DNA from 3 places in the Phytobacter sp. genome. Region 3 is predicted to be linked to each of the others. Evidence: predicted binding sites of a transcription regulator. Region 3 holds the regulator's gene; each other region holds the start of a gene.
What was found. Region 3 encodes LexA, which represses DNA repair genes until DNA is damaged. Its sites were predicted from a motif close to TNCTGTATGTACATACAGNA; they were not measured.

Region 1 (6,961 bases), on a different contig from region 3:
CTTCCACTTTCACCCCTTCAAACTGTTGCAAGGCCTCTTCAAGAGTAACCTGTTTTTCGGCGATGAATTTTTGGAGCTGTTTCTGGAATTCAGGATGCCTCTGTGTATGGTCTACGTCTCCTGTGGGAAAGGTGGCCAGAGCCTCACCTACATTGGGAACAGCATACTGATTCACACCGAGTATCTTACTTTTTTGATCCAGCATTTCAGGCTTCAGCGTGCCATAACGTTTATCAATCAGCTTTTGCAAAGCATCTTCTGTTACTTTGACACAGGTACGATCGTATTCTTCCTGAATCGCCACATAAATGTTTTCTTCCGTCCCTGCCGTGACTGCGTTGGAGGCTACCAAATACCAAATCGCATCCTCTTCAACCTTTCCGCTCTCCACAAGGGGTTTGAACTTCTCAAGAACGCGGATCCTTTTTGTTGCAAGGCTTTCTGTAAGCCCTTTCGCGATGGTTGAGGGAGTCGGAGCATTGTCAAAAGCCATAGTCGTGCTGATGGCCCCGTTAGATCTGGAGTAATAGGAAAGGTTTGTCACCTGTTCAGACGTTCCAACATCCGGAGTCTGGTCTTTAAGCACTAGTGGGGCATCGGGCGGCCCCAAACCTCCTGCGATTTTACTGGCGACTTCGTTGCAGATATGTACTCCCAATGAGGCACCTGGCATCTGCTGATCATTAAATCGCCATGTGGTGCGGTACAACAGGGTACTGAGGTCCGTGGTAATGATCCCGGGAATATGCATTAACCGAACCGGCGAACCGGCGGACTCAAGAGAGGCGTTGCTTTTGACCACCACATCTTGCGTACTGTAAAAGGTTTTGGTCTGATGTTCGGTCTTTTCAATTGCTAATGTGTTGTCCGTCGCCACCTTCAGATTCGGTTTTTTGTGAGAGGCTGTTTTGTAACCGGCCATCCAGGGCGATATCTGGGTAGATTGAGAAACAAATTCGGCATTTCCGCTAGCTAAATATTCATCCCCGGTCCTGTATTGAAAACGCTGGACCGGAGCCCCATTACGAGAGAAAGTCTTAAGTTGTTTTATCTGTGCTGTATTATTTTCTACTTGCTGGCTTTTTTTAATCGCTTCCAGTGACTTTCTTTGAGCAACGGCTTCACGCCTGTTATCCACAAACCCAAAGCATTGCTTCACAGCATGCGTAACCTCTCTACTGTCATTTTCTTTCGATTTGTTTTTTTGTATATACATATTTTTAAACCTATTTAACTTTCGCCTCTCAATGAGGTTTTGTAATTTATTAAAAAACGATCACTGTAGTGTGTTTTTCATCAAAACTATTTTTTACTAATTAGTAATCCTTTAGCACCCAAAGATGTTATTAATGATCTATTCACCTTATTTAATTGATAGCTAATATTATTAAGTTCTTATGTTGTAACATGCATATATTTCGCTGAATATTCAGGGTTAGAAAGCGCCCCGCAACGCCTTAGCCCCCATCATATCCGCCTCATGCTCCAGCGCCGGGCTATCATTCACCGCCATTCCACCAACGGAGGTTGTCGCAGAAACCCGCCCTTGTGCCTGCTGCACCACATGGCCTAGTTCGTGGGGTAAGTGCTTTTCCTGGCCGGAAGCAAGGTGGATATTGCAGCCCTTGGCATACGCATGGGCCTGCACGGCAGCAAATAACCTGATTGATAACCATCGACAACCACGCCATCTCGCGGCAGAGCACGATGACATTGTTCGCTTGTTGATTATTTTCGACATCTGCTTGTTGGAGCATGGCACGTCCTTGAAAAGAGGTGCATCAGGCCAGGAACTGCTTTTTTGCCAGCAGCGTACACAACAAACTCATTATAGCACCTCATTCACACTGGCTATTTTTTCGCCCCTGCGTCACCACTGTGCGGGCAGGCGTTGGCCCTTGTGTACCGCACAGAACACCATTCCGGCGCAATGCCGCATTCAGAACGGGCTGGCATGGCGGGCGTGAATCCGTTCTTTACTGACCAGAACTTGCTGCTGCAGAAACTTCTGCTTTTGGCACGGAGCGGACGTTGCTAAATCAGTCTATGTTAATCAACGGGGAGCGGGTCACCCTCTCACCTTGTTTGAGCTATGCGTACATCAATCTGTTTCGATGGGCAATATTCATTTGAGTTGCAGATGATTCATCATTCGATCTCTTCATTTTGTGCACGAAGAGTGAATGCAGGCCCGTCTGCAGCTAACACAAACTGTCAGAAAAGAGCTCCCGCTTTTTCCAACCCTGCCCACTAAATTTCTCCAAACTTCAACAGGTTTGGGCTACCTTCCAAAAAACTCCTTGATCCATGCCGAAAAAAATAAATACTGTATATAAATACAGTAATCGTGAGTAACCTCTTATGCGATTGATTCCTGCTACCGTGAGTGAACCTTCGGTGCTTTCTCCCCTGTTCGTTGAGCATGTGCCCTGCGGCTTTCCCAGCCCGGCCCAGGATTACATCGAAGAACGACTTGATCTGAATGCGTTCATCGTCAGGCATCCCAGCGCGACTTACTTCGTGAAGGTCAGCGGCGATTCCATGATCGACGCGGGCATTTTCGACGGTGACCTGCTGGTGGTGGATCGCTCCCTGAAACCTGAGCACGGCGATATTGTCATTGCGGCCGTTGAAGGCGAGTTTACGGTAAAAGAGCTGCGGACCCGCCCGGAACTGCTATTGATGCCGAGAAATGCACGCTATCGCCCTATCGCTATTCATTGCGAAGAAGCGCTGGAGATTTTCGGCGTGGTGACCTTTACCGTTAAGACGCATAAATAAAATGTTCGCGCTAATTGATGCCAATAACTTTTACTGCACATGCGAGTCGATATTCCGCCCTGATTTAAAAGGGAAAGCGATTGTTGTGATATCGAATAACGACGGCTGCATTATTTCTCGTTCGGCAGAGGCAAAAAAACTCGACATCCCGATGGGCGCACCGTATTTCAAAATCAAAGATGAACTACGTCGCCAGGGTGTGACGGTGTTCAGTTCCAACTATGCGCTCTATGCCGACATGAGCCATCGTATGATGGCCACCCTGGAAGAGATTGGCCCCAGGCTGGATATCTACTCCATCGACGAAGCCTTTATGGATTTAAGCGGCGTCGATAACTGCCTCTCCTTTTCCGACTTTGGTCACGAAATACGCGACACCGTCCTCAGAAATACCGGGCTGCGGGTGGGGGTCGGTATTGCCCCAACCAAAACGCTGGCAAAACTGGCCAACTTTGCTGCCAAAAAATGGCCTACGTCTCAGGGCGTGGTCGATATCTCCGGACACGAGACGCAGCGCAAATTACTTCCCCATGTGCCCATTGAAGAGGTCTGGGGCGTCGGGCGGCGGATCAGCAAAAAGCTACGGGGGATGGGCATTGAAAACGCACTGCAACTGGCCGACTGCTCGACCTGGGTCATTCGCAAACACTTTAATGTAGTGCTGGAACGTACGATGCGCGAGCTGCGGGGGGAAGCGTGTCTGGCGTTTGATGAACTCATCCCAACGAAACAGCAGATCATTTGCAGCCGTTCTTTTGGTCACCGGATCACGGATTATGCAGAGATGCATCAGGCCATTTGTACCTATGCAGAACGGGCTGCCGAAAAATTACGCATGGAACGGCAATATTGCCGCCAGGTCAGTATCTTTATGCGTTCCAGCCCGCATGCCCCTGGCGAACCTTATTACAGCAACCAGGTTTCAATGTCCTGCATGACACCCACGGAAGATACACGGGATATTATTTCAATGACAAATACCCTGCTGCTGCAAATATGGCGAGCAGGTTACCGATATATGAAAGCCGGGGTAATGCTAAGTGATTTTTATAGTCAGGGGATTGCCCAGCCTGATTTTTTTGATGAACTCAAACCACGGGCAAATAGTGCGGCATTGATGGATGTGATCGACACGCTGAATAAGTCAGGAAAGCGAAAAGTCTGGTTTGCCGGGCAAGGGTTCGAAAAAAGCTGGTCGATGAAGCGGGAGATGCTCTCTCCCGCCTGGACCACCCGCTATAGCGATTTTCCGGTGGTAAAATAGACGCGTTTAACGACTGCGTTTGGCGTGACGTTCCCAGTTTTCCTGTTTTGCTTGTTCAGATTTACGCAGGGCAACATAGCAGGCTCCACTTCCACCCTGGTGTGCTTGCGCGACGCAAAATGCCTGCACATCCTCAAATTCTGGCAACCAGCGGGCAAGATAACTGCGAATGATATTGGCATGAGCCCTGTCTTCCCGCCCTTTACCATGAATAATCACAAAATTGCGTAACCCGTCGAGTCTCGCCTGATGCATAAAGCTGAACAGAATCTGGCGGCACTGCTCAACGGGCTGGCGCAACAAACTGAGGCTCGCCTGCTGGCTGTATTTACCTGAGCGCAGCTTATCAATCACACCCTGCTGGACGCCTTCACGCTTAAATTCAAGCGGCGTACCCAGTGGCAGGACATCAAGAAAGCCGGTAGTGAGAAAATTATCCAGTTGCAGCGTGTCAATCTGCCTTGCCTCACGGGCGTTGCGGCCCGGATGCCAATGAACATCGGCGCAACGTTTAAGCGGCTGGACATCTTCCATGGCATCAAGAAACAACGATCTTTCATCAGGGTTCATGGTAGATCCTCTCGCGACATCTGAGGGGATACTATAGCTGGCACATCAAGGACTCACAATGGCCAGGCAAGACAGGTACTCTGCTGGCGCCACCCTGGCGGATTGTATTATATTCCGCAGAAACACATTAGCCCCACTAATAGTAAATATTTAACAGCACTTAACTTAAACTTCATTGCCGTTAATATTCTAAATTTCAGTTAAATTATCGTAAAATCAATCACCAATTCGACTGGAATTATTTTTCAGGCCGACTATAACTATATTATTCACGTAAGGATGAAACCCAAAAAATAAATGAACGGATGCGCTGCTGTGTGTACTGTAGAGCCTGACGATGTCGGCAGGCTCTATTTTTTTCTATTTTTTACGCCCTGAATATATCATCTATTACATAATCTACAGTCACGCTATCTGCATTGTATTTACCCCCAATAATACCTGGGTATTTATGCAGCATTGCTCCCTTTTGAGGTATAGTGCCCCTCGCACGATCGTGCTAGATTGCCCGCATGTAGAGTTGTCTCTGGCAGGATAATAAGGATGTCCAATGCTCACCCTTCTTGAAGATAAAATCGACACGCCACTAGGCCCACTCTGGGTGCTGTGCGACGAAACGTTCCATCTGCGCGCTGTTGAATGGGAAGAACACAGCGATCGCATGAATCAGTTACTCGATATCCACTATCGCCGTGAAGGTTATACCCGTGTCGCGAGCGGCAATCCGGGCGGATTAAGTCAAAAATTGCGGGATTATTTTGCCGGGGATCTGGCAGTGATCAACGCGCTTCCGACCGCCACCGCAGGCACCCCGTTTCAACGTGAAGTCTGGAAAGCACTGCGTGATATCCCTTGCGGTCAGGTCTTGCATTACGGCCACTTAGCCGAGATGCTGGGTCGCAGCGGTGCTGCGCGAGCGGTGGGTGCAGCAAATGGATCCAATCCGGTCAGCATTGTGGTGCCTTGCCACCGCGTGATTGGTCGCAACGGCACGATGACCGGTTATGCGGGCGGCGTACAGCGTAAAGAGTGGCTTTTGCGCCACGAAGGCTACTTGCTATTATAGGAACAAGGGCATTTTTGTGCGCTTAATCGCCGAGCCCTCTGCTAAAAACCCCAATGAAACGATGGAATATCAACAAGATGGTTAATTTCCTGATTCTGTCGTTTCCAATACCCACTTTAATTCTGCTGAATTGACGTTTCGCCAGGCTTACGCGCTCAAGAAAAAGATGATAAAATTGACTAAAATCAATTAAGGCTTGAGTAGACTTATGATCCCGGAAAAGCGAATTATACGACGCATTCAGTCAGGCGGATGTGCTATCCATTGCCAGGATTGCAGTATCAGCCAGCTCTGTATCCCTTTCACTCTCAATGAGCACGAACTCGATCAGCTCGACAACATCATTGAGCGTAAAAAGCCGATTCAGAAAGGCCAGACGCTGTTCAAAGCGGGTGATGAGCTGAAATCGCTGTACGCTATCCGTTCCGGTACGATCAAGAGTTATACCATCACCGAACAGGGTGACGAGCAGATCACCGGCTTCCATCTGGCTGGCGACCTTGTCGGCTTTGACGCCATCGGCACCGGGCATCACCCGAGCTTTGCCCAGGCGCTGGAAACGTCAATGGTCTGCGAAATCCCGTTTGAAACCCTGGATGACCTGTCCGGTAAAATGCCGAACCTGCGCCAGCAAATGATGCGCCTGATGAGCGGCGAGATCAAAGGCGATCAGGACATGATCCTGTTGCTGTCAAAGAAAAACGCGGAAGAGCGTCTGGCTGCCTTCATTTATAACCTGTCGCGCCGTTTTGCCCAACGCGGTTTCTCCCCACGTGAGTTCCGTCTGACCATGACCCGTGGCGATATCGGTAACTATTTAGGCCTCACCGTGGAAACTATCAGCCGTCTGCTCGGCCGTTTCCAGAAAAGCGGCATGCTGGCAGTTAAAGGCAAATACATCACCATCGAGAATAGCGATATTCTGTCGCAGCTTGCGGGCCATTCACGCAACGTAGCCTGATTTTCCCCCGTCTTTTTTACCTTTTGCCCGGTCGTTTAATTTTTCTGAATTATTGATCTGGCAAAAGGTTTCCCCTGTTTCATTCAGTACTTATGGGTTATCTTGTATTTACAGACTGTGGTGACAGATGTAAGGAGACCCTGTATGGCTAGATATCAAAATATGTTGGTCGCCATCGATCCTAACCAGGACGATCAGCCCGCATTACGACGTGCCGTGTATTTGCATCAACGGATTGGTGGGCGCATTAAAGCCTTTCTGCCCATCTATGATTTCTCATATGAAATGACCACCCTTCTGTCCCCTGACGAGCGCACTG
Region 2 (6,961 bases), 1.5 Mb from region 3:
GAATTAGCGCGAGGAATCCGGCAAACAACGTGACCCCCGCCCCATAGTGACCAAAATTGAATTCACCGAGGTAAGAAAAGCCGAAATAGACCGCGACCAGTGCGATGGACAGCGAGGTGAAAAATTCGAGTACGCCGGATGATAAAAATGCGAGACGTAAGACTTCCATCGTGCGGCTACGAAAATCCTCAGAGGCCAGACGGATATTTTCTGTTTCAGCCGCGCCACGATTAAAAATACGCAGTGTTTCCATACCCCGTAAACGGTCAAGGAAATGCCCGCTCAAACGTGCCAGCGCTTTAAAGTTACGACGGTTTGCATCAGCGGCACCCATTCCCACCATCGCCATAAACAGAGGGATCAATGGGGCGGTGCATAACAGGATTAATGCGGCGGCCCAGTTAATGGGGAATATCGTAATAACAATCAACAGAGGCACACTGGCGGCCAGTGTCATCTGTGGCAGATAGCGGGCATAAAAATCATGCATGTCGTCAATCTGCTCAAGAATCAGCGTGGCCCAACTGCCAGCGGGTTTCCCCTGAATCCAGGCAGGACCAGCCTGTTGCAAGCGGTTGAGTACCCGGCGGCGGATCTCAAATCGGATATGGGCACCCGCATGGAACCCAACACGCTCGCGCAACCAGGTCACCCAACTGCGCAGGATAAAAGTCAGCACCAACAGTGCGAAGGGGAGCAGTAATGCTTCACGCGGGATATTCTCCATGATCAGCTGGTTCAGGATTTTCGCCAGCATCCAGGCTTGTGCGACGATCAGAACGCCACTCACCACTCCCAGAAGTCGGGACATCATGAGCCAGCGGCGGGAGATGACACTCTGCTGTTTTAACCAGCGTGTTAATTCTTGTTGACGGGTTTTATTCATTGCGCGCTTTGCAGGTGAAGTTATCGGATTTTTTTAGCTTCGCAATGTTACATCGGCACAAAAATAAAGGCGACTTATAGTCGCCTTATTTACCTTTGTTACTGACTTGTAAAGATTATTTACTTTCCTGAGCCAGACCGTCGAGATAGCGCTCGGCATCCAGCGCGGCCATGCAACCTGTCCCAGCAGAGGTGATAGCCTGACGGTAGATGTGGTCCATTACGTCGCCAGCAGCAAAGACGCCTGGGATACTGGTTTGCGTGGCATTACCATGAATACCGGACTGCACTTTGATGTAGCCGTTTTCCAGTTCTAACTGGCCAGCAAAGATCGCAGTGTTCGGGCTATGACCGATGGCGACAAACAGACCTGCTACGTCGAGTGACTCGACGGTATCGGTGTTTTGCGTATCGCGCAGACGCAGTCCACTCACACCCATCTGATCGCCGGTCACTTCTTCCAGCGTACGGTTGGTGTGCAGAACGATATTACCGTTAGCCACTTTTTCCATCAGACGTTTGATCAGGATTTTTTCAGCACGGAAAGAATCACGGCGGTGGATCAGATGCACTTCAGAGGCGATGTTAGCCAGATAAAGCGCCTCTTCAACGGCAGTATTGCCGCCACCAATTACCGCGACCTTCTGATTGCGGTAGAAGAAACCATCACAGGTTGCGCAGGCAGAGACGCCGCGGCCTTTAAATGCTTCTTCAGATGGCAGCCCCAGATAACGTGCAGACGCGCCTGTTGCGATGATTAATGCGTCACAGGTGTATTCGCCGCTGTCGCCGGTCAGGCGGAACGGACGATTCTGCAGATCAACGCTGTTGATGTGATCAAACAGAATCTGCGTATCGAATTTCTCGGCATGTTCATGCATGCGCTCCATCAGTAACGGCCCGGTCAGGTGATTCGGATCGCCCGGCCAGTTTTCCACCTCAGTTGTGGTGGTGAGTTGACCGCCTTTTTCCATACCTGTGATTAATACCGGTTCCAGGTTTGCACGCGCAGCATAGACCGCAGCGGTGTAACCCGCGGGGCCTGAACCCAGGATAAGCAGCTTACTGTGTTTGGCCGTACCCATGAAATCCTCGTTTTTATTTGCAGACATTGGTCTGGATTGTAGGGAATTTGTGGGCGTAAAAAAAGGGTGCAGCGGTTTTGTTAACGATATGTGTAATAGATAAAGCCGATGGAAAAGTTCAAGCGAATAATCGAAATATAACAATTTCTACTGAAAATTGGTCTGTTATAGGGGGATAACATGAGTATTCACTGACCGTGATGATGAATATCTGGCATGTTGTACTAAAAAAAGATGTTTTGCTTTGACAATCCCCTGCGCATTTGCGAAAACATCAAAGGAAGAAAAAAAAGCAGTGTTTCGCGCGTGATGCAAAGTCATGCATGTAAATGCCATTTTTACCGGGCTAGCGAAATCTACGCATGGTGTGGACAGATGCCATTCGTGATGTCGAAAGCTGCCTTCAGGCAACGGCTTCTTAATACAGACCCTGGGATTACGTGGTGCTAGTTTCTTATTAACACATCACACGTAAAGCGACGGGCAAAGACTCTGAACAGTGAAGTGCACAGGGTCAAGACAGGAGTAGGGAAGGAATACAGAGAGACAATAATAATGGTAGATAGCAAGAAGCGCCCTGGCAAAGATCTCGACCGCATTGATCGTAATATTCTGAACGAATTGCAAAAAGATGGGCGTATTTCCAACGTCGAGCTTTCTAAACGAGTAGGGCTTTCTCCTACGCCGTGCCTTGAGCGTGTGCGCAGGCTGGAAAGACAGGGTTTCATTCAGGGCTACACAGCGCTGCTGAACCCACATTATCTGGATGCATCACTTCTGGTATTTGTTGAGATTACTCTGAATCGTGGCGCGCCGGATGTGTTTGAGCAATTTAACTCCGCAGTACAGAAACTTGAAGAAATTCAAGAGTGTCATCTCGTATCTGGTGATTTCGACTACCTGTTGAAAACGCGTGTGCCAGATATGTCAGCCTACCGTAAGCTGTTAGGGGAAACCCTGCTGCGACTGCCAGGCGTGAATGACACCCGTACCTATGTGGTGATGGAAGAAGTCAAACAGAGCAATCGTCTGGTTATCAAGACGCGCTAATACGGAACAGGTGCAAAATCGGCTTTTTTTGATTACACTCCTGTTAATCCATACAGCAACAGTGCCGGGGCTTCCCGGCGCTGTTGTCCGTTTTAGCTGGAGAGCCTTACTTGAGCCAGGAATACACAGAAGACAAAGAAGTCACACTTACCAAGCTAAGCAGCGGGCGTCGACTCCTTGAGGCGTTGCTGATCCTCGTATCTCTGTTTGCCATCTGGCTGATGGCGGCACTTATTAGCTTTAATCCGTCCGATCCCAGTTGGTCACAAACTGCATGGCATGAGCCTATTCATAACTTAGGTGGCCAACCCGGTGCATGGCTGGCTGATACCTTATTCTTCGTATTTGGCGTTATGGCGTACACCATTCCGGTGATCATTATCGGCGGCTGTTGGTTTGCTTATCGCCATCGCGCCAACGAAGACTATATCGATTATTTTGCTGTTTCCCTGCGTTTAATTGGTGCACTGGCGCTGATTCTTACCTCCTGTGGTCTTGCCGCTATCAACGCCGATGACATTTGGTACTTTGCCTCTGGTGGCGTGATTGGTAGCCTGCTTAGCACCACCTTGCAACCCCTGTTACGCAGTAGCGGTGGGACGATCGCTTTGCTATGTGTTTGGGCGGCAGGGCTGACGCTCTTTACAGGTTGGTCATGGGTGACGATTGCGGAGAAGATCGGTAGCGTTATTCTTAGCATCCTGACTTTTGCCAGCAACCGTACCCGCCGCGACGACTCCTGGGTCGATGAAGAAGAATATGAGGATGACGAATATGAAGACGAGTCCTCAAGAGCCCCGCGTGAGTCACGTCGGGCGCGTATCATGCGAGGGGCGCTGGCGCGTCGCAAACGCGTGGCAGAAAAATTCAATAATCCCATGGGGCGAAAAACGGACGAGGCTCTGTTCTCCGGCAAGCGCATGGATGATGAAGGCAGCGATGAGGTCGAATACTCTGCGCGCGGTGTCCCTGCGGATGCTGATGATGTCCTGTTTTCCGGCAATCGCGCCACCCAGTCTGAACAAGATGCTTATGATCCGCTGCTCAGCGGATACCGGGCAACCGAACCATTAACTGCCGCTGCGGCTGACATGACAGCGGCTCAGGCTTATGCTGCGCCGTCGGCACCAGCCGCATACTCAGCGGAACAAGCTCCCGCCTGGCAGCCTGAGGCGCAAGAGCCATTCGCACCAGCAATTCCGGTTGCCGAGCAAGTGCCGCTTTCGCATTATGTTGCGCCAGTACAAGAAAGTGACTGGCAACCAACGCCTCCCGTTGTTGCTGAGCCTGCCGGGTATCAGGCTTATATGCCTGAGCCGGATTATGCTGCGCCTGAACTCGTAACTGAAACAGAACCGGCACCTGAGGTTGAAGAGGTGAAACAGGCGGCGCGTCCACCGCTTTACTATTTTGAAGAAGTGGAAGAGAAGCGTGCGCGTGAGCGTGAGCAACTCGCGGCCTGGTATCAACCGGTTCCTGAGCCGATGCAAGAGCCCGCTCGTCCTGTTACGCCAGCACCTACGTCTCCAGCGTTGGCTACGGTCGCACCTGTTGCGGTGTCGGTGGCATCAAGCCTGTCTGAATCTCCTGCAACGGATACCGGCAGCCCAATGTTCAGTCTGGCTGAAGGGGGGGCGGTACGTCAGCAGGTAAAAGAGGGCATTGGTCCACAATTGCCCCGCCCGAATCGTGTACGTGTTCCTACGCGTCGTGAACTGGCCTCTTATGGTATTAAATTACCCTCACAGCGGATGGCTGAAGAACGTGCACGTGCAGAACAACGCCCGCTGCATGAGCCGATGAACGATGATGAAGCCGATATGCTTCAGCAGCAGGAACTGGCCCAGCAGTTTGCAGCCAGTCAGCATAACCGTTATAGCGAAGAGTACACGTATGACGCGCCATCGACCCCTGTTTCACCTGAGCTCAGCGAAGATGAAGAGGCTGAAGCCGAGCTGGCTCGTCAGTTTGCCAGCAGCCAGCAGCAGCGTTACTCAAGCGACAGCTCGGTCGCGCCAGGTATGTTCTCACTGGATGATTTCGAGTTTTCGCCAACCAAAGCGCTGGTGGATGATGGCCCGAGTGAGCCGCTTTTTACACCGAGCGTAATGCCGGAAGCTGAGGTTCCACGACCTCAGTATGCCCCGCAGCAACCTGTTGCAGCTCATCAGCAGCCGCAAGCGCCGGCCCCTAAGGAAAGCCTGATTCATCCGTTGTTGATGCGTAATGGTGACAGCCGTCCGTTGCAGAAACCTACGACGCCGTTGCCTTCACTGGATCTGCTTACACCACCGCCGTCGCAGGTTGAGCCGGTCGATACGTTTGCGCTGCAACAGATGGCCCGTCTGGTTGAAGCCCGACTTGCTGATTTCCGTATCAAAGCGGATGTTGTGAATTATTCGCCGGGTCCGGTGATTACCCGCTTTGAGCTAAACCTGGCGCCAGGGGTAAAAGCCGCTCGTATTTCCAATTTGTCCCGCGACTTAGCCCGTTCATTGTCGACGGCTGCGGTTCGTGTTGTTGAAGTCATTCCTGGCAAACCTTACGTTGGTCTGGAGTTGCCGAATAAAAAGCGTCAGACCGTATATCTGCGTGAAGTGTTGGACTGTGCCAGTTTCCGCGATAATCCTTCTCCGTTGACCGTCGTCCTCGGGAAAGACATTGCCGGTGATCCGGTAACGGCCGATCTAGCGAAAATGCCTCACCTGTTGGTTGCGGGTACCACCGGTTCTGGTAAATCTGTGGGCGTTAACGCCATGATCCTCAGCATGCTCTATAAAGCGCAGCCTGAAGACGTTAAGTTCATCATGATCGACCCCAAAATGCTGGAGCTGTCCGTTTATGAGGGTATTCCGCACCTATTAACGGAAGTGGTCACCGACATGAAGGACGCGGCCAATGCGTTGCGCTGGAGCGTGAACGAGATGGAGCGTCGTTATAAGCTGATGTCCGCGTTGGGCGTTCGAAACCTGGCGGGCTATAACGACAAGATTGCCGAAGCCGCGAAGATGGGCCGCCCAATCCCTGATCCCTACTGGAAACCGGGTGACAGCATGGCTATCGAACATCCGGTACTGGAAAAGTTGCCGTATATTGTCGTTCTGGTGGATGAATTTGCTGACCTGATGATGACGGTCGGCAAGAAGGTTGAAGAACTGATCGCACGTCTGGCACAGAAAGCCCGTGCGGCAGGCATACATCTTGTACTGGCAACTCAGCGACCGTCGGTTGATGTAATTACAGGGCTTATCAAAGCGAACATCCCGACACGTATCGCCTTTACCGTATCAAGTAAAATTGACTCACGTACCATTCTTGATCAGGGCGGTGCAGAATCCTTGCTTGGGATGGGGGATATGCTTTACTCCGGTCCGAACTCGACCATCCCTGTTCGTGTCCATGGGGCTTTTGTGCGCGATGAAGAAGTGCATGCGGTTGTTCAGGACTGGAAAGCCCGTGGTCGCCCGCAGTATATCGACGGTATTACCTCTGACAGCGAAAGCGAAGGCGGTAGTGGCGGTTTCGATAGTGGAGAAGAGCTGGATCCGTTGTTCGATCAGGCCGTTAATTTTGTGACGGAAAAACGTAAAGCCTCGATTTCGGGTGTGCAGCGTCAGTTCCGTATTGGCTATAACCGCGCCGCGCGTATTATCGAGCAGATGGAAGCCCAGGGCATCGTGAGCGAGCAGGGGCACAATGGTAACCGTGAGGTCCTTGCCCCGCCGCCATTCGATTAAATGCAAAGATGGGTAAAGCGGTAAAATTTAAGTCTTTTCTCCTGTCACTCGTCCCGAACTGCTTTTAGAGTGACAGGAAGGTGCCTCATCCGGAGGCGATGAATTTAAGGAATAACAATGAAAAGAATCGCGATGGCTTGTGCATTAATCGGTAGCTTCATGGTCAGCAATGTCTGGGCTGATGCGTCCAGTGACCTGAAAAGC
Region 3 (6,961 bases):
TGCCGCCAGCAGTTGCAGGGTGCGGGAATGGGCCGGGTTGATGTTCAACTGCCCGTCTTTGATGGTCACCAGGCCCTGGCGCAGCATCTCCTGAGCCAGGCTATCCAGCACGCCCGCCAGTTCCTCTTTCTCCCACCGCAGGAACAGCTCTGCTTTCAGCATCGGGTAGAGCAGCTCAACATGGCGCAGCATCTCGTCCTGAGAAATATGACGATGCTGAGTGATGATGGCGGCCATCAGCGACGGCAGCATCAACATATGGGCGATGTTGTTGCGGTAGTAGGTCATCAGTACAGCCTGCTCGCGCGGCAGAATGATGATGTCGCCGATGGTGTCTTTCTCTACCTCGAACTTGTTCATCTGCAATGCGTGCGCGATAAGCTCAGCGGCGCTGGCAGTCGGCACCGTAGAGTCATCAGCGTAAGGCACGTTACGCATCAGGTTCAGGTAGCAATCCAGCTGTTCCGTAAGTTGTTCACGGGTCAGCGAACGCTGGCGTGAAGCGAGCAGAGCGGTACAGCACAGGTTCATGGCGTTTGCCGCCCCTGCGTTGTTAATGCGCACCATCAGGTCAGCCGCGATAGCATTGACCGCCGGCGTCAGCCAGGCCGGGCGCACGGCTTCGATAGGATCGATAGACTCGCGCCATTCCGGCACGCGCTGGTTAAGGTAGTTCGTCAGCGAAATAGGTTCGCCGAAGTTCACGTAACCCTGACCGAGGTTACGTAGCTTGCTTAAGCCACGCACCATCTGCATAAAGCCTTCTTTCTCTTTCGTCGCCCCACGCAGCTCTTTAGCGTAGGTACCGACTTCCATCACGTGCTCATAGCCAATGTAGATTGGCACCAGCGTGATCGGACGGGTGCCGCCGCGCAGCATCGCCTGGATGGTCATCGACAGGGTACCTGTTTTCGGATCCAGCAGACGGCCAGTACGTGAGCGCCCACCCTCGACAAAGTACTCAACCGAATAGCCGCGCTGGAACAGCTCGCCCAGATATTCGCGGAACACGGTGGAATAGAGCTTGTTGCCTTTGAAAGAGCGGCGAATGAAGAACGCGCCCAGACGGCGGAAAATCGGACCTGCTGGCCAGAAGTTCAGGTTGATACCGGCGGCGATATGCGGTGGCACCAGTCCCTGGTGATACAGCACGTAAGAGAGCAGCAGGTAGTCCATATGACTGCGGTGGCAGGGCACATAGACAATTTCATGGCCGTCATGAGCCAACTGGCGCACGCGCTCGGCGTTGTGCACGTTGATGCCCTGATACAGGCGGTTCCAGGTAAAGCTCAGAATACGGTCGGAGAGACGGATCATCTCGTAAGAGAAGTTCGCCGCAATCTCTTCCATCAGGGCAATCGCGTTTTGCTGCGCCTTGTCATGGGAGATTTTTTTGCTGCGTGCTTCGTCTTCAACAGCGCGGGCAATCGCTTTGGACGCCAGTAGCTTGTTAAACAAGTCCTGACGGGCAGGCAGACGCGGACCGACCGCCGCAAGACGCTGGCGGGCAAAGTGCATGCGTGCAACTCGCGCCAATTTCTGGGCGATAATTTTATCCGTACCATGCTCAGTGGCCATGCGGCGCAGTGAGACCGGCGGAGAGAAACGCACAAAGCTGTCGCGCCCGAGCCAGGAGATCGCAAAGAATTTCTGAATGCCGTTAAGCATACGCAGCGGCGGATTCATCTCGCCTTTCTCGCGACCCGGCGAACGACCGAACATCATCGAAACCGGCACCATTTGCACATCCAGGTCAGGATGGCTGCGATGCAGGTCGAGATAATCATGGAACAGCTTGATGGACTCTTCTTTCGGTGTATACCAGGTAAATACGCGTGGTCCACCGTGAATGAAGATATACCGCGGCAACTCCACGCCGTCGATCTCAAGCGGCTCCAGCGGGTCGGGCAAGTCGTGTGCCAGACATTGAGCGCGTAACGTGAGTAAGTCAGCCTTCGAGTTATAAGGCAAAACGTACATAATAGGGCGTGAGGTATCGAGCCCCAGTTCCTGTGCGGGTTCCGCAGGGATAGACTTACTTTTTACCAGCACGCTTAATGGTAAATTAAGTAATTTGTAGTAAATTCGTGGCCAGCCGGACATAAACGATGTAAAGCCTCTGGTTAATAATGCCAATGCGCCGCAAGAATATCAGAAAGCGCGCACAAATTCTTTTGTACCTCTATAACCTTACATAGAGATTGATGCTCATTACATAAAAAGGTTCTTTTAATGGCCAATAACACCACTGGCATTACCCGCATCATTAAAGCGGCCGGTTATTCATGGAAAGGCGTCCGCGCAGCCTGGATAAACGAAGCTGCCTTTCGTCAGGAGTCCGTTGCGGTCATTCTGGCAATTATTATCGCTTGTTTCCTTGATGTCGACGCCATCACCCGCGTATTGCTGATCGGTTCGGTGGCACTGGTCATGATCGTTGAAATTCTTAACAGCGCGATTGAAGCGGTCGTTGACCGGATTGGTTCGGAATTGCATGAGTTGTCCGGGCGCGCGAAGGACATGGGCTCAGCGGCGGTACTGATGACCATTCTGGTTGCACTCTTTACCTGGGTTTCACTGTTGTGGGGCCATTTTCGATAAGCCTTCCAGAATTGCGCTAACTGCTGGTTTTTTGCGTAATTTTGGTTTCAAAATCGCCTTTAGCTGTATATACTCACAGCATAACTGTATATACACCCAGGGGGCGGAATGAAAGCATTAACGGCCAGGCAGCAAGAGGTGTTCGATCTCATTCGTGATCGAATCAACCAAACGGGCATGCCGCCGACGCGTGCGGAGATCGCGCAACAGTTGGGGTTCCGTTCCCCAAACGCAGCTGAAGAGCACCTGAAAGCGTTAGCGCGTAAAGGTGTACTTGAGATTGTTTCTGGTGCGTCCCGCGGCATTCGTTTGCTGTTGGACGTCGCAGAAGACAATGGTTTGCCGCTGGTTGGGCGTGTAGCGGCAGGTGAGCCGTTGTTGGCGCAGCAGCATATCGAAGGTCACTATCAGGTTGATCCGTCCTTGTTCAAGCCAAATGCCGATTTCCTGCTGCGCGTTAGCGGCATGTCAATGAAAGACATTGGTATTATGGATGGCGATCTGCTGGCAGTGCATAAAACTCAGGATGTGCGTAACGGCCAGGTGGTTGTTGCACGTATTGATGATGAAGTCACCGTCAAACGACTGAAAAAACAAGGTAATACCGTTCAGTTACTGCCTGAAAACAGCGAATTTTCCCCGATTGTTGTGAATCTGCGCGAGCAGAACTTTACGATTGAAGGTCTGGCTGTTGGTGTGATTCGCAACGGTGAGTGGTTGTAATTCCTCTTCATAACCGTGGTTCAGCGTCCCGCTGCCACGGTTTTGTTTTATAAAACAAAATCTTAAATAACCTTCATCCTCAGCGCCTCTCCCAATCTGTTCGATTTACCTTCTTATAATTGTCTTTTGAATGGTTAAAAATTCCGAATAAATCCTCTGCAGTATGATCCCTGACTACAATTATTCTCACGTTCAGGATATTCAGAACGTAACGACGGACGATGATTCGCTATTCACAACCGAACGATGAGGACATGACTATGAATAAAGACGAAATCGGCGGTAACTGGAAACAGTTCAAAGGTAAAGCGAAAGAGAAGTGGGGGAAACTCACTGATGATGACATGACCGTCATCGAGGGTAAACGTGACCAACTGGTAGGTAAAATTCAGGAAAGATACGGCTACGCAAAAGATCAGGCGGAAAAAGAAGTTGTTGACTGGGAAACCCGCAACGAATACCGCTGGTAGCCTTCAAACCCTCTGAATATGCATTGAAGTGACTACCCTGCCCGACGGTACATGGACGTACCACCCTCTTAACACAACGAATTGAATGCACTCTCAACCGCCACTAGCGCGGTTTTTTCTTAACCAGAATCGAGTGATCGTGGTGACATTCGCCCTGGTGACGACAAGCTTCCACTTCCGCACATTTGGAACACAGACCATGTGCTTCAATGACATTATGGCGTAAGGCAAATCCTAATTTTGCAGCCAGTGAATGCATAATATCTTCCACCCCTTCCGCTTGTTCTTCTTTCACGACGCCGCAGCGATCGCAAATAAACATGGCCGATGTATGAGTTGGCTGATCAAAAAGATGGCACAACACATAGCTGTTAGTAGACTCCACTTTGTGCACAAACCCCTGCTCCAGCAGGAAGTCCAGCGCACGATAAACGGTGGGTGGTTTTGCCTGGGGTTCACTCTCGCGCAGCAGGTCCAGCAAGTCGTAGGCACTGATTGCCCCTTCCTGCAAACTCATTAACCGCAGAACCTCGAGGCGCTGAGGAGTCAGGCGCACATTGCGCTGCACGCACAGTTTTTCGGCCTGCGCTAGCATCTCTTGCGAAGTGGTCTTTTCCATTGTCGTCCTCTCATTTCCCGGCGGCATAATCTCTCACTTTACCATGTTCTGCTCTAAACGCCGAGATCGCGCGCAGATGCCGCTCACTTTCACATTCGCGGTACGTCTTCTATAAATAATGAAGGTCATTTCTTATAACTATAAATTTCTGCCGACTTTTGCGTATTTGGCAGAAATAGCCATTTTTCCAATGTTATTCGCAGCAATAGAGCATTCCCGTTGATGTAAAAAAGAACGGGGCATAGAAAAACTCATCTGACTACGAGACACATAATTGTGAAAAACAAACTCAAACTTTCAGTGGTCGCTATCGCTGTCTCCTTTTGCGTGGCAAATCAAGCGGGGGCAGCCAATACCTGGGCGGAGGCACGTAGTGATGCTATGGGTGGTACCGGCGTCGCTTCGGCAAGTTATGGCAGTGGGGCGCTGATCAACCCTGCGCTTCTGGCAAAAGCAAAACCTGATGATTCTGTCACCGTCATCTTGCCGAGTATCGGTGTGCAGGTGACTGACAAAGACGATCTGCGTAACGAGATTGACGATATCAACGACAAAATCGACGGTTATAAAGATTTTGTCGATAACCTGACACCCGCACAGGTGCTGTTGAATCCTGCTGCGGTTGTTGATGAATTCCAGAATGCTGCCGGGGATCTGGCGGATGAACTGCAATTCCTTAAAGGCAAAACGGCGCAGGCAAAAGCCAGTGCGGGTATTGCGGTCAGCATTCCAACCGATGTGGTTTCCATGGCCTTTGTGACCAAAGCGCATGCTCATGCACGCGTCAGCACATCGGTTGATCAAAACGATATTAATTACCTGCGTGGTATCCAGAGGAGTGATACCACTGCGCTGACAGAGGCAGGCAGTGCCGCACTGTTAGGCAGCGATGAGATTACACGTCATCTGAATTCAACCGCTTCCGGGCGCGCGGCGATTGTCTGGGATTACGGTATTGCCCTTGCGCATCAGTTCGACGTGGGAGGCATACCGCTGTCGGTTGGCGTGACACCTAAACTGCAAAAAACCTGGGTCTACAATTACACGACCTCCATTTATGATTACAACAGTGATGACTGGAACAACGATCGCTATCGTACCGATGACTCCGGTTTCAACGTAGACGTCGGCCTGGCAGCAGATCTGACCGAAAACATCACCGTAGGCTTGACCGGCCAAAACCTGGTCTCACGTAATATCGATACCAAAGATATCCGTATCGAAAACGGCATGACGGGTGAAGTCAGAAACTACAAAGACACCTATCAGATAAGCCCACTTGTCACTGCAGGGGTCGCCTGGCAGAACGAACTGCTGACCCTGAGTGCCGATGGCGACCTGACGGAAACCAAAGGCTTTAAGAGCGAAAAAAATTCCCAATACGTTGGAGTGGGTGCCGAAGTTCGTCCGCTTAGCTGGCTGGCTGTTCGTGCGGGTTACCGTGCGGATGTCAAAGGGGATGACAAAAATGTCTTCACAGGCGGTGTCGGTTTCGCACCGTTCAATAAAGTACATGTCGACCTGATGGGTCTTGTGGGCGAGGACCAAACCTGGGGTGCAGGCGCACAGCTTAGCGTGACGTTCTGATCCCTCACCGGAGGCCTCGCGCCTCCGGTTTTTCTTTGTGCTATAGTAGCGCCCCATTTTTCCGTAAAGCTTATTTATTCGCCATGTCGCCAGAAATTCAGCCCGCTGCTTACCCTGCCCACCGCTTTTCCATCGCGCCGATGCTCGACTGGACGGACAGGCATTGCCGTTACTTCCTGCGCCAGCTTTCCCGCCATACGCTGCTCTACACCGAAATGGTGACGACAGGGGCCATTATTCACGGTAAGGGTGACTATCTGGCCTACAGCGAAGAAGAGCATCCGGTGGCATTACAGCTTGGTGGCAGCGACCCTGCTGCGCTGGCGCAGTGTGCAAAACTGGCTGAACAACGCGGTTATGATGAGATTAACCTGAACGTAGGTTGCCCGTCCGATCGCGTGCAGAACGGCATGTTCGGTGCCTGCCTGATGGGCAATGCGCAACTGGTCGCGGACTGCATCAAAGCGATGCGCGATGTGGTGTCGATTCCGGTGACAGTGAAAACCCGTATCGGGATTGACGATCAGGACAGCTACGAATTCCTCTGCGATTTCATCAATACGGTGTCGGGCAAAGGCGAATGTGAGATGTTTATCATCCATGCGCGTAAAGCCTGGCTGTCCGGCCTGAGTCCGAAAGAGAACCGTGAAATTCCACCGCTGGATTACCCGCGAGTCTATCAACTCAAACGCGATTTCCCGCACCTGACCATGTCCATCAACGGCGGCATTAAATCGCTGGAAGAAGCACTATCTCATCTTGAGCATATGGATGGCGTGATGGTTGGGCGCGAGGCGTATCAAAACCCTGGGATTCTGGCGCGTGTCGACAGGGAGATTTTCGGCGTTGATGCTCCGGATGCGGACCCGGTTGCGGTTGTGCGTGCCATGTATCCATATATTGAGAATGAGCTGCAACAAGGCACCTATCTGGGCCACATTACGCGTCACATGCTGGGATT

Region 1: a site for LexA is predicted at 2,325-2,344, ahead of umuD (translesion error-prone DNA polymerase V autoproteolytic subunit). Genes of this name have one in related genera too.
Region 2: a site for LexA is predicted at 3,059-3,078, ahead of AC5JPW_RS06380 (DNA translocase FtsK 4TM domain-containing protein). Genes of this name have one in related genera too.

The regions. Positions count from the first base shown of each region.
Region 1 covers NZ_JCACPZ010000009.1:131,085-138,045, reverse strand. The annotation lists gene AC5JPW_RS25155 (hypothetical protein) at 1-1,216, opposite strand, end outside; gene AC5JPW_RS25150 (eCIS core domain-containing protein) at 1,436-1,648, opposite strand; gene umuD (translesion error-prone DNA polymerase V autoproteolytic subunit) at 2,362-2,781, shown strand; gene umuC (translesion error-prone DNA polymerase V subunit UmuC) at 2,783-4,045, shown strand; gene smrA (DNA endonuclease SmrA) at 4,052-4,615, opposite strand; gene ogt (methylated-DNA--[protein]-cysteine S-methyltransferase) at 5,166-5,681, shown strand; gene fnr (fumarate/nitrate reduction transcriptional regulator Fnr) at 5,890-6,642, shown strand; gene uspE (universal stress protein UspE) at 6,787-6,961, shown strand, end outside.
Region 2 covers NZ_JCACPZ010000004.1:494,110-501,070, reverse strand. The annotation lists gene cydD (heme ABC transporter permease/ATP-binding protein CydD) at 1-886, opposite strand, end outside; gene trxB (thioredoxin-disulfide reductase) at 1,002-1,970, opposite strand; gene lrp (leucine-responsive transcriptional regulator Lrp) at 2,526-3,020, shown strand; gene AC5JPW_RS06380 (DNA translocase FtsK 4TM domain-containing protein) at 3,131-6,757, shown strand; gene lolA (outer membrane lipoprotein periplasmic chaperone LolA) at 6,875-6,961, shown strand, end outside.
Region 3 covers NZ_JCACPZ010000004.1:1,997,101-2,004,061, reverse strand. The annotation lists gene plsB (glycerol-3-phosphate 1-O-acyltransferase PlsB) at 1-2,103, opposite strand, end outside; gene AC5JPW_RS13515 (diacylglycerol kinase) at 2,233-2,601, shown strand; gene lexA (transcriptional repressor LexA) at 2,710-3,324, shown strand; gene AC5JPW_RS13505 (CsbD family protein) at 3,585-3,794, shown strand; gene zur (zinc uptake transcriptional repressor Zur) at 3,898-4,413, opposite strand; gene AC5JPW_RS13495 (conjugal transfer protein TraF) at 4,690-6,000, shown strand; gene dusA (tRNA dihydrouridine(20/20a) synthase DusA) at 6,084-6,961, shown strand, end outside.